Regions from separate parts of the Serratia sp. L9 genome, predicted to be linked through region 3. Evidence: predicted binding sites of a transcription regulator. Region 3 holds the regulator's gene; each other region holds the start of a gene.
What was found. Region 3 encodes PurR, which represses purine synthesis genes. Its sites were predicted from a motif close to CANGCAAACGTTTGCNTG; they were not measured.
Positions count from the first base shown of each region.

Region 1: a site for PurR is predicted at 1,461-1,478, ahead of ACQ86O_RS08000 (NCS2 family permease). Genes of this name have one in related genera too.
Region 2: a site for PurR is predicted at 1,774-1,791, ahead of purM (phosphoribosylformylglycinamidine cyclo-ligase). Genes of this name have one in related genera too.
Region 4: a site for PurR is predicted at 1,793-1,810, ahead of cvpA (colicin V production protein). Genes of this name have one in related genera too.

Region 1 is NZ_CP192591.1:1,694,567-1,697,726, forward strand. It holds gene ACQ86O_RS07990 (glutathione S-transferase family protein) at 96-770, shown strand; gene ACQ86O_RS07995 (VOC family protein) at 802-1,209, shown strand; gene ACQ86O_RS08000 (NCS2 family permease) at 1,585-2,946, shown strand; gene ACQ86O_RS08005 (Na+/H+ antiporter) at 3,127-3,160, shown strand, end outside.
Region 2 is NZ_CP192591.1:2,653,134-2,656,293, forward strand. It holds gene purN (phosphoribosylglycinamide formyltransferase) at 14-652, opposite strand; gene purM (phosphoribosylformylglycinamidine cyclo-ligase) at 652-1,689, opposite strand; partial or broken gene upp (uracil phosphoribosyltransferase) at 1,944-2,569, shown strand; gene uraA (uracil permease) at 2,696-3,160, shown strand, end outside.
Region 3 is NZ_CP192591.1:4,185,456-4,188,615, reverse strand. It holds gene punR (DNA-binding transcriptional activator PunR) at 54-998, shown strand; gene purR (HTH-type transcriptional repressor PurR) at 995-2,020, opposite strand; gene ACQ86O_RS19935 (YnhF family membrane protein) at 2,400-2,489, shown strand; gene sodB (superoxide dismutase [Fe]) at 2,539-3,117, opposite strand.
Region 4 is NZ_CP192591.1:2,881,529-2,884,688, reverse strand. It holds gene purF (amidophosphoribosyltransferase) at 1-1,210, opposite strand, end outside; gene cvpA (colicin V production protein) at 1,235-1,735, opposite strand; partial or broken gene dedD (cell division protein DedD) at 2,005-2,708, opposite strand; partial or broken gene folC (bifunctional tetrahydrofolate synthase/dihydrofolate synthase) at 2,709-3,160, opposite strand, start outside.

The sequences.
Region 1 (3,160 bases), 2.5 Mb from region 3:
AAATAAATTGACAGTTTGTTGTCTGCCAGCGGAGGGTTGGCGAGGGAACCGGATCGCAACTACCTTTAACGGGAGGTTATTACTGGAGAAAACGCATGATTATCGTCCATCACCTGAATAACTCGCGCTCGCAGCGCATCCTGTGGTTTTTGGAGGAACTGGGTGTGCCCTATCAGGTACTGCGCTATGAGCGTGACAAGACCACCATGCTAGCACCGCCGGAATTAAAGAAAATCCATCCGTTGGGTAAATCGCCGGTGGTGGTTGATGGCGATCTGACATTGGCGGAGTCAGGGGCCATTATCGAATACCTGCAGGAAGCCTACGACGCGCAAGGGCTGTTCACGCCCACCGATTTCCACGCCCGCCAGGAATATCGCTATTGGCTGCACTATGCCGAAGGCTCGTTGATGCCGTTGCTGGTGATGAAGCTGGTGTTCAGCCGCTTGGGGCATCCGCCGATCCCGTGGGTGATACGCCCGGTTGCCGGAGCTATTGGCAAAGGGGTACAGAAAGAGTATCTGGATAAGCAGATTGCGACTCACCGTGACTATTTAGAACAACATCTGAATAAAAGCACCTGGTTTGTGGGCAATGAATTCAGCGCAGCGGATATCCAGATGAGCTTTCCAATAGAGGCTCTGGCCGGGCGCGGCGGGCTGGAAGGGTGCCCGAAACTGCAGGATTATCTGGGGCGTATTCACGCCCGCCCAGCCTATCAGCGGGCGTTGGAACAGGGGGGCCATTCAACGTACTTGGGTGAACTATAATTGTTGCGGTCACTTTTATTGGAGGTAGCCCATGGCTACGCAAATTTTTGTTAACCTGCCCGTCAGCGATCTGCCTGCTTCCACCGATTTCTTCCGCCAACTGGGGTTTATGTTTAACCCCCAGTTTACCGATGAAACTGCGGCTTGCATGGTAGTGAGTGAAACCATCTATGTGATGCTGCTGACTCACGAAAAATTCAAAATGTTCACTCCAAATCCCATTGGTGATGCCAAAAAAGCCACTGAAGTGCTGATTTGCCTGTCGCAACCCAGCCGTGCTGCGGTAGACGCGTTGGTACGCAAGGCGATTGCTGCCGGGGGCAATACCTACAATCAACCGCAGGATTACGGATTTATGTACGGCCATGGTTTTCAGGATCTGGATGGACACATCTGGGAATTGATGTACATGGATGAACAAGCGATGCAGAAGCAGTAACTTTTTCCGCCCTCAGATTTGGGGGCGGTTTCCTACCGTCATTCTGGATGTTATCGATCTCGCCTCCTCAACGTGATTGCTCCTCAGGTGTTTTCGCATAAATGTCGCGATCTTTAGTTGATCAGACGGCATAGAAGGCTAGATAATCGTTTGCCTTAAAAAATGCCCCTTATGGCTCAAGCTTTGATGTTGTCATTTTTGCTTGGGATCTTTGGGCGCCACCACCATAAATCACCCGCTTTATGCAATGAGAGTTAAACGTTTGCCTTAAGGGTAAGGAAGCGAACGTGACGGAAACGGTTTCGTAATGACCATGCATAAGTGGAATAACAAGCCTTTTCATACGGGCTGGTAATGAAAACAGGGGACAGCAACATGTCGAATTCTCAAGCGAATAACGCCGTGAAACCAAAGGGCGGGCTTGATGCGTATTTTAAACTTTCAGCGCGTGGTACCAACGTGCGTCAGGAAGTGGTGGCAGGGTTAACCACCTTCCTGGCGATGGTCTATTCCGTGATCGTGGTACCCAGCATGCTGGGTAAAGCCGGTTTTCCACCCACGGCGGTGTTTGTTGCCACTTGCCTGGTCGCCGGTTTGGGTTCTCTGTTGATGGGGCTGTGGGCTAACCTGCCGATGGCGATTGGCTGTGCCATTTCACTGACGGCGTTCACCGCCTTCAGCCTGGTGCTTGGCCAACAGATCAGTATTCCTGTCGCGCTGGGCGCGGTATTCCTGATGGGGGTGCTGTTTACCATTATTTCTGTGACCGGCATCCGTTCCTGGATCTTGCGTAACTTACCGATGGGGGTAGCACATGGCACCGGTATTGGTATCGGCCTGTTCCTGCTGCTGATTGCCGCCAACGGTGTCGGCCTGGTGGTGAAAAACCCGCTGGATGGTCTGCCGGTGGCGCTGGGGGCATTCACCTCATTCCCCGTGGTGATGACCTTGCTTGGGTTAGCAGTGATTTTCGGCCTGGAAAAATTGCGTGTGCCAGGCGGTATTCTGCTGGTGATTATTGCCATTTCCATCATCGGCCTGATTTTTGATCCAGCGGTGAAATACCAGGGGCTGTTTGCCATGCCAAGCCTGGCGGGGCCAGATGGCAAATCATTAATCTTCAGTCTGGATATTATGGGTGCTTTGCAGCCCGTGGTTCTGCCAAGCGTGCTGGCGTTGGTGATGACGGCAGTGTTCGACGCTACGGGCACCATCCGTGCGGTCGCCGGGCAGGCGAACCTGCTGGATAAAGATGGCCAGATCATCAACGGGGGCAAAGCGCTGACTTCAGACTCGCTGAGCAGCATTTTCTCCGGGCTGGTAGGGGCCGCACCTGCGGCGGTTTATATCGAATCTGCGGCGGGTACGGCGGCAGGTGGTAAAACCGGCCTGACGGCAACCGTGGTTGGGCTGCTGTTCCTGTTGTTCCTGTTCCTGTCGCCGCTGTCCTATCTGGTGCCGGTTTATGCTACTGCGCCAGCGCTGATGTACGTTGGCTTGCTGATGCTGAGTAACGTCACCAAACTGGACTTCAACGACTTTGTTGATGCAATGGCCGGTTTGCTGTGTGCGGTGTTTATCGTGCTGACCTGTAACATCGTTACCGGCATCATGCTGGGCTTTAGTTCGCTGGTGATTGGCCGGGTATTCTCTGGTGAATGGCGCAAGCTAAATATCGGCACCGTGCTGATTGCGGTGGCACTGGTGGCGTTCTATGCCGGTGGTTGGGCAATCTAATACGGTTTCTCATGGGGCCGGTTCTTCGGCCCCACTGTTTTATTCCCGTTAAGACAAATCTTTTTCTCTTCTGTGCTGCATTTTGAAAGGCACAACAAGCTTTATCCGCACTAAAAAAAGTGATCTACTATTCGGCATACTTTGTCAGTGAGCTTTGATGATTTAGAGTCTAAGGAAAGCATGGAAATCTTTTTTACAATCCTCATTTTGATCT
Region 2 (3,160 bases), 1.5 Mb from region 3:
CAGGTTGCCACTGTCAGTCCGCAGCATATCCTTGGACAGCTAAAGGTTCGCCATCCAGCCAGGCTGCGTTGTCACGCATCACCAGACGCCCTTCGATAAACCAGCTCACCACCAGCGGATAGAGAGTGTGTTCCTGGCTTTGAACCCGCTCAATGACCTCATCTTCTTCGTCTCCTGGGAAGATAGGCACCTTGGCTTGCAGGATCACCGGGCCACCATCCAGCTGTTCGGTAACGAAGTGCACCGAAGTGCCGTGCTCGCTGTCACCGTTGTCGATAGCCTGGCGATGGGTATGCAGCCCCGGGTATTTTGGCAGCAGGGAAGGGTGGATATTCAGCATGCGCCCGGCAAAATGCTGCACAAACGGGTTGCTGAGAATGCGCATATAACCGGCCAACACCACCAGATCGGGCTGGTATTGGTCGATAGCCTGCGCCAGTTCCGCGTCAAACGCTTCCCGGTCGGTAAAATCTTTGGCATCCAGCGCATGAGCGGCAATCCCCGCCTCCTGCGCACGCTGCAGGCCATAGGCCTGAGCTTTATTGCTGAATACCGCCACGATATTGGCGGCAATCCGGCCCTGTTGGCAGGCATCAATCAGCGCCTGGAGATTACTCCCCTGGCCGGAGACCAACACCACAATCTTTTTCATCACTGAATAATCACTTGTTGTTCGTCAGAAGCCGCGGTCAGTTTACCGATCTTCCAGGCTTTTTCACCCGCAGCGGTCAACAATGCGATGGCTTTTTCCACAGATTCTTGCGGTAGCGCAATCACCATGCCCACACCACAGTTAAAGGTGCGGTACATTTCGTGGCGGCTGACGTTACCTGCCTGTTGCAACCAACCAAACACTGCTGGCCACTGCCAGCTTGATTCGTCGATCACCGCCTGCATGCCTTCTGGCAATACGCGTGGAATGTTTTCCCAGAAGCCGCCGCCGGTCAGGTGGGCGATGGCGTGGACTTCTATCTGGTCGATCAGCTCCAGCACGGATTTGACGTAAATCCTGGTTGGGGCGAGCAGATGGTCCGCCAGCGGTTTGCCTTCCAGTTCGGTCGCGGTGGGATCGGTGTTGCTTACTTCCAGAATTTTACGTACCAGCGAGTAGCCGTTGGAGTGTGGGCCTGAAGCGCCGAGGGCAATCAGTGCATCGCCAGACTGCACTTTGCTGCCGTCGATAATTTCGGATTTCTCGACCACGCCAACGCAAAAACCGGCAACGTCGTAATCTTCGCCGTGGTACATCCCAGGCATTTCGGCGGTTTCGCCACCGACCAACGCACAACCAGATTGCTTACAACCTTCGGCAATTCCGGTGATTACACTGGCAGCGGTATCCACGTCCAGCTTGCCGGTGGCAAAGTAATCCAGGAAGAACAACGGTTCTGCACCCTGAACCACCAGATCGTTGACGCACATTGCCACCAGATCGATGCCGATGGTGTCATGGCGTTTCAGATCCATCGCCAGACGCAGCTTGGTGCCTACGCCGTCGGTGCCGGAAACCAGTATCGGTTCGCGGTATTTCTGCGGCAACGCACACAGGGCACCAAAACCACCCAGCCCACCCATTACTTCCGGGCGGCGAGTCTGTTTCACTACACCTTTGATGCGATCTACCAATGCGTTGCCAGCATCGATATCGACACCTGCGTCTTTATAGCTGAGAGAGGTTTTGTCGGTCACTGCGCGATCCCCACGACGATTTGCGGTTTGAATACTGTGCTTGCGGCGTTGATGCCGAAACCAGGCGCGGCAATTCTAACAGCGCAAGCAAACGTTTGCGAGGGCCTTGTGAGCTCGCTCCAACTTTTCGTCTTCTATACTGATTATCAATCTTTTGTTGATCTCGATCCGGCTATTGGTAGTGGCGTGACCGGCAAAAGGCGGTATAATCCCGCGATTTTTTGGCCGTCAACCACCTTAATAGGAGAAAAATGATGAAGATCGTTGAGGTGAAACACCCGCTGGTTAAACACAAGCTTGGTCTGATGCGTGAGCATGATATTAGCACCAAACGTTTTCGTGAACTGGCTTCTGAAGTGGGTAGTTTGCTGACCTATGAAGCGACAGCCGATCTGGTAACGGAAAAAGTTACCATCGAAGGTTGGTGCGGGCCAGTTGAAATTGAGCAGATTAAAGGGAAAAAATTACCGTTGTGCCAATCCTGCGTGCGGGTCTTGGCATGATGGAAGGGGTTCTGGAGCACGTACCCAGCGCGCGTATCAGCGTAGTTGGGGTTTATCGTAATGAAGAAACCCTGGAGCCGGTGCCGTATTTCCAGAAGCTGGTTTCCAACATTGAAGAACGTTTGGCGCTGGTTGTTGACCCAATGCTGGCTACCGGCGGTTCTATGATCGCTACCATCGACCTGCTGAAGAAAGCTGGCTGCCATAGCATCAAGGTGCTGGTACTGGTCGCCGCGCCTGAAGGGATTGCTGCGCTGGAGAAAGCACACCCGGACGTGGAGCTGTATACCGCGTCTATCGATCAGTGCCTGAATGAGAAGGGCTACATTGTGCCTGGCCTGGGTGATGCGGGCGATAAGATATTTGGTACCAAATAAAAGTATAGCCGACCAGAGAGTCGGCTTTTTTATGTTCTTTGTTTCTCAAGCTACGGCGGTAACTTGAAATCCAGCGAGCATTTATAACAAGGCCCACACGACTAACAACTTAAGGAAAAACACCACATGACCCGTCGCGCCATCGGCGTTAATGAACGCCCACCGTTGTTCCAGACCATTCCACTCAGCTTCCAGCACCTGTTCGCCATGTTCGGGGCAACCGTGCTGGTGCCGATCCTGTTCAAGATCAACCCTGCAACGGTGCTGTTGTTTAATGGTATTGGTACGCTGCTGTATCTGTTTATCTGTAAGGGAAAAATCCCGGCTTATCTGGGCTCCAGCTTTGCTTTTATTTCACCGGTCCTGCTGCTGTTGCCGCTGGGGTATGAAGTGGCGTTAGGCGGTTTTATCATGTGTGGCGTGCTGTTTTGCCTGGTGGCGCTGATTGTGAAGAAGGCGGGGACGGGGTGGCTGGATGTGATGTTCCCACCTGCGGCAATGGGCGCAATCGTTGCCGTCATCGGTCTGGAACTGGCGGGCGTAGCCGCCAGTATGGCTGGGTTGCTGCCAGCGGAAGGCACCGCTGCAGAC
Region 3 (3,160 bases):
CTTGTGAAACGGTAATATTTGCAAGATGCTATTAAAAAATTTGAAGGCAAGCTATGTGGTCTGAATATTCGCTTGATGTGGTTGATGCGGTGGCTCGAACGGGGAGTTTCAGTGCGGCGGCGCAGGAATTACATCGGGTACCCTCTGCGGTGAGCTACACCGTGCGGCAATTGGAACAATGGCTTGCCGTGCCGTTGTTTGAACGACGCCATCGCGATGTGGAACTGACGCCTGCCGGGGTCCTGTTCGTTAAAGAGGCGCGGCTTGTTATCAAAAAAATGCTTGATACGCGGCGGCAATGTCAACAGGTCGCTAATGGTTGGCGTGGTCAATTGAGGATTGCGGTCGACTTGATTGTGAAACCGCTGCGTAGCCGCCAACTGGTACTGGATTTTTATCGTCATTTCCCCGATGTGGAATTGGTGGTGCAGCCGGAAGTATTTAATGGCGTGTGGGATGCGTTGGTAGATGGTCGTGCGGAGATGGCGATTGGTGCCACGCGAGCGGTGCCGGTCGGCGGTGGGTATGCTTTTCGTGATATGGGTTTTATGAACTGGCTGTGCGTGGTGCATGCCAGCCATCCTCTGGCAGCTTTGAAAGGGGAGTTGCATAACGATCAATTGCGGCCTTATCCCTCATTGCTGCTGGAGGATACCTCCCGCAATTTACCCAAACGTGTGACTTGGTCGCTGGATAACCAGCGGCGGTTAAACGTGCCTGATTGGGTTTCGGCGGTAGACTGCCTGCGGGCTGGTTTGTGTGTCGGCATGGTTCCCGCACATCGGGTTCTGCCGATGGTGCAAAGCGGAGAGCTGGTGGCGCTGCAACTGCATGAACCCTTCCCACCCAGCGCCTGTTGCCTGACATGGCAGCAAAATGCCCAATCACCGGCAATGGCGTGGTTATTGGATTATCTGGGTGACAGCGACACGCTCAACCAGGAATGGCTAAGCGAAGAACTGCCGGGCAACACACTGCTGCCCGGCATGGGCAGTTAGCGGCGGTAATCGATAAAAGGGCCATCCGCAACGGAACGGCGTTCGATCAGCTTAGGATGTACTTCGATAACCTGTGACTCTTCACGCTTGCTGATAATGCGGTCCAGCAACATGGTGAAGGCCATTTCCCCCAGTCTTTCTTTAGGCTGGTGAATGGTGGTCAGTGCCGGGGTAAAGTAACGGGCATTACGCACGTTATCGTAACCGATCACCGAAATATCCTGCGGTACGCGCAGCCCCAATTCGTCGGCAGCACAGATAGCCCCCATCGCCATGATGTCGCCTCCGCAGAACACCGCGGTAGGGCGGTGTTTTTGCGAAAGAATTTGATGCATGGCCTTGTAACCGGACTCAGGCTCGAAATCCCCCTGAACAATCCACTCTTCGCGTACTTCGATATGAGCCTCTTCCAACGCCTTCAGGAAGCCCTGATGGCGGCCGCCGCCGGTGTTACGCGAAAGTTGACCAGGAATGGCGCCAATATCCCGATGACCACGCTCGATCAGGTAACGGCCAGCCTGATAGCCCCCTTCGAAGGCATTGTCGATAATCGTATCGGTGAAGTCCCCACGCGCGCTGCCCCAATCCATAACGACCATGGGAATATTGCGGTAATCCTCCAGCATCCCCAGTAACTGGTCTGGATATTCAGAACACATCACCAGCAATCCATCGACGCGCTTTTGAGCCAGCATGGCCAGATAAGCTTGCTGCTTATCGAGGTTATTGTGCGAGTTACATAAGATGAGTGTGTAACCCTTGCTGTAACAACTGTTTTCTACCGCTTCGATCACTTCGGCAAAGTAGGGCGCTTCGCTTGATGTGGCCAGCAGGCCGATAGATTTGGTGTGGTTGACTTTCAGGCTGCGGGCCACGGCGCTAGGGGAATAGTGCAGCTCTTTTATCGCAGCCCAAACGGCTGCTTTGGTATCTTCGGCGACGAAACGCGTTTTATTGATAACGTGGGAAACGGTAGTGGTAGAAACGCCAGCGCGTTTGGCCACATCTTTAATCGTTGCCATGTAAAGAATGACTCCTGAACCCACATGTTACAGCATGTAAGTATGATGTTAATCGTTTGCCTGCGTAGATCCTTTCCCAAATAAGCGAAAACTGAGTTTTTAGTGCTGAAGTCGTAAGTCGCTCGAACAGGAGGGGCATTTTGCCGGTACGCAGTTGTGAACTGCGGATTTTGTCGCATATTGAAGAAAAGTGGAAGAGCTAATCAGCATTTATAAGCAGGAGTTTGATAACAAGATTTTATACCCGCCGTCTTTCCTGTTGGGCACTTATCGGGAACTTGAAATTCATAGGGTATAATCACGAACTGTGGGAAAATGATTTGACGTATTAACTGTGTGGCTTATGCTCTTGGGAAACCAATCGAAAAGGGAGTTGTTTATGGATACCGATTTGAAAATGTCTTTGCTGACCACCATTGGTGCCTTGGCAATGATTATTATCTTTAGCTTTATCGCAGCATTGAACTGATAAGAAAGGCGCAGCATGCTGCGCCTTATCATTGGTTAATCCCCCGCCGTCACGCCAGGTTCTTCTCCACAAACGCCCAGTTCACCAGTGCCCAGAAGTTTTCCAGGTATTTTGGCCGCGCATTGCGGTAATCGATGTAGTAAGCATGTTCCCACACGTCAACGGTCAGCAACGGTTTGTCTTCACCGGTCAGCGGAGTTGCCGCATTTGAGGTGCTGACGATCGCCAGTGAGCCGTCTGCTTTTTTCACCAGCCAAGTCCAGCCAGCACCGAAGTTTTTCACTGCGGCATCGGTGAACTGTTCCTTGAAGGCAGCGAAAGAACCGAAGGATTTGTTAATCGTCTCGGCTACTGCCCCTGTTGGCTCGCCGCCGCCTTGCGGGGACAAACAGTGCCAATAGAAAGTGTGGTTCCATACTTGTGCGGCATTATTGAAAACGCCACCGGTAGAGGTTTTGACGATCTCAACCAGGGATTTGCCTTCGAACTCGCTACCTTTCACCAGATTGTTCAGGTTTACCACATAGGTGTTATGGTGCTTGCCGTAGTGGTATTCCAGCGTTTCTGCGGAAATGTGTGGCTCAAGGGCATTTTTCTCATACGGTAATGCAGGTAATTCGAACGACATTGCTTTCTCCTTTTTATATACAGCACTTTTCTTCCGATACCTT
Region 4 (3,160 bases), 1.3 Mb from region 3:
TAGGGAAGCGGATTTCCGGGGCGGCGGAAGCCAGGTAAACCCGTTTTGCCCCTGCGTCACGTGCCATCTCCACGATCTGCTCGGAAGTGGTGCCACGGACGATAGAGTCATCCACCAACAGCACGTTCTTGTCGCGGAACTCGGCCCGGTTGGCGTTCAGCTTGCGGCGTACCGACTGGCGGCGAGCCTGCTGGCCCGGCATGATAAAGGTACGGCCAACGTAGCGGTTCTTAACGAACCCCTGGCGATACGGCTTATCCAGAATGCGCGCAATTTCCAGCGCGATATCACAAGAGGTTTCCGGGATTGGGATCACCACGTCGATATCCAGATCTTCCCATTCGCGGGCAATCTTCTCCCCCAGCTTCTGCCCCATACGCACGCGGGCGCTGTAGACAGAAATCTTGTCCATAAAGGAGTCAGGACGGGCAAAATAGACATATTCGAACAGGCACGGATTGTTTTTTGGATTCTCGGCGCACTGGCGGGTAAACAGTTGGCCTTTTTCGGTGATATACACCGCTTCACCCGGCGCAACGTCACGCAGGAACTCAAAGCCCAGTGTATCCAGCGCCACGCTTTCAGAGGCCACCATGTATTCACAGCGGCCATCCCCCAGCTCACGCTTGCCGATCACCAGCGGACGGATACCGTTCGGATCGCGGAACGCCACCAGGCCGTGGCCGATAATCATCGCCACACAGGCGTAAGCACCGCGCAGTTGCTGATGCATCGCCGCAACCGCGGTGAAAATATTATCTGATTCCAGCGGATAATGTTGGAAACGGTCAAGCTCGGTGGCCAGCACGTTTAGCAGGATCTCGGAATCGGAGGTGGTGTTGACATGACGGCGGCCGCTTTCAAACAGCTTTTGGCGCAGCTCATGAGCGTTGGTCAGGTTGCCGTTGTGGGCCAGAGTGAGGCCAAACGGTGAATTGACATAAAAAGGTTGAGCTTCTGAAGCACTGGAGCTGCCAGCCGTCGGGTAACGCACATGGCCGATACCCATGTTGCCTTGCAAACGCTGCATGTGGCGTGCTTCAAACACATCCTTCACCAGGCCGTTTGCCTTACGCAAGCGGAACCCGTTATGAGCATCAATCGTAACGATGCCAGCGGCATCCTGCCCACGATGCTGAAGCACCATCAGCGCATCATAAATCGACTGGTTAACCGGCATGAAACCGGCGATACCGACAATACCGCACATGTTGTCTTTTCCTCTAAGCCGCTGCTACCGCCCCGGTAATTGGGTTGGTAAGAAACTCGACGTGCTCTGCAGGTAGTCAAAGAACCACCTGATGATGTAACTGAACTGGGGGATCAGCTGTGACTGTTTCCAATCCGCACTTTGTGACAGGGTGGTAAAGGTATCCAGGAAGAACAGAATCGCCGCCACGATCAACACGCCGCGCAGTGCGCCAAAACACACACCCAACACCCGATCGGTGCCCGATAATCCGGTTTTCTCTACCAATGACCCAATCACATAGTTAACGATAGCGCCTACAATCAGCGTTGCGATAAATAAAATGGCAATCGCAATGCCGTTCCGCACCAGCTCATCTTCAAAACGCGTGAAGTAGGCTGCAAGGTAAGGGTAGAAATGGCTGGCAACAAAGAACGCACATCCCCATGTCACGAGTGACAATGCTTCGCGAACAAAACCTCGGATCAGGCTCACCAGAGCCGAAAATCCAATCAACGCTAAAATGACGTAATCAATCCAGACCATGAACTATTCCAATGATGAATCGCCCTTGCATCCAATTCGCGGCGAATTCTAACAGAAAAAGAAAACGTTTGCGTAGCGGATTTCCCACCACGTAACAAATAAAAAACGGCGATAAAAAAATTCTTAATCGCCGCGCCTACATAGGTCATATGGCCCCTGAAAGGCACAGTTTTAGTGGTATTTATTCTGCACTCCCTGCGCAATGCCCGCTCACCCTGCCCCTCTCCCAGGGGAGAGGGGATCATCTCGTTCCGCCACGGCGGGACCTATCAACGCGCGCTGTAAGCTTTCACCTGCCCACTCAATCCGCTGATGGCATTCAGTTCAGACAGCGACGCCTGCAGTTTCTGCTTCGACGCGTCCGGACCAACGTAGATCCGGGTGATTTCGCCCTGAACCGGCGTTGATGGCACGGTATAGGCCCGGTAACCCGACAAGCGCAGCGAAGCGACAATCTCGCTAACCTTGGCGGCATTCTTCAACGCCCCCAGTTGCACGACAAAAGCCTGCCCTGCGGGTGCTTTTTCTTCCGCCGCCGGTTTCGGTTCTGGCTTCGGTTCTGGTTTCACTTCCGGCTTCGGTGGTGGCACCGGCTTTGGCTTCACTTCTGCCGGTTTAACGTCTACCGGCTTAGGTTTAGGGGTTGAACCGGTTTGGTTTCAATCGGTGGCGGCGCAACAACCTGCGGCGGCTGCGCAGTTTGATTAGCCGCCTGCTGTGTGGCTGCCGCAGTAGCGGCCTGCTGCTCCACCAATGCCCCGGCCCCCTCAGGTGGCTGTGATGGCAACGGCTGGCTGGCCGGCGGTATCAGGTCGGTTTCATGGGCATCGCCCGGTTTTGGCACCAAGGGGATCGCTGCGAACTCATCCTCATAATGTTTCTTTTTCCCGTCCAGCAGCCCAGGGAGAATAATGACTCCCAAGGCGACTAAAATCACGGTTCCAACCAGTCGATTCTGAAATTTACTTGCCACTCACACTCCCCGCCTCTCGTCTAACGCCGTCATCACATGTGCAACGGTGTGGAACGAACCACAGACGATCACAATATCTTGAATATCTGCGTCCTGCATCGCCTGATGCCAGGCAGTTTCGACATCGGCAAACTGCCGGGGTTCCGTTAAATGCTGTGCTAAAAGCTCAGCGCTGGCACCACGTGGGCCTTCCAGTGGGGCACAATACCATTCATCCACCTGCTGACTCAGGCAAGACAGCGTACCGGCAATGTCTTTGTCCGATAACATCCCCACCACGGCGCGCACCTTGCCACCCTTGCGTGGCAATTTAGCCAGCCGCTCCGCCAGATAGGCCGCCGCATGGGGATTGTGCGCCACATCCAGGATCAGCAAGGGGTCCTGCTGAACCGTCTGAAAACGTCCGGGCAACGTTGCCTGCTGCAAGCCGGTGAAAATTGCCTTCTCGTCAA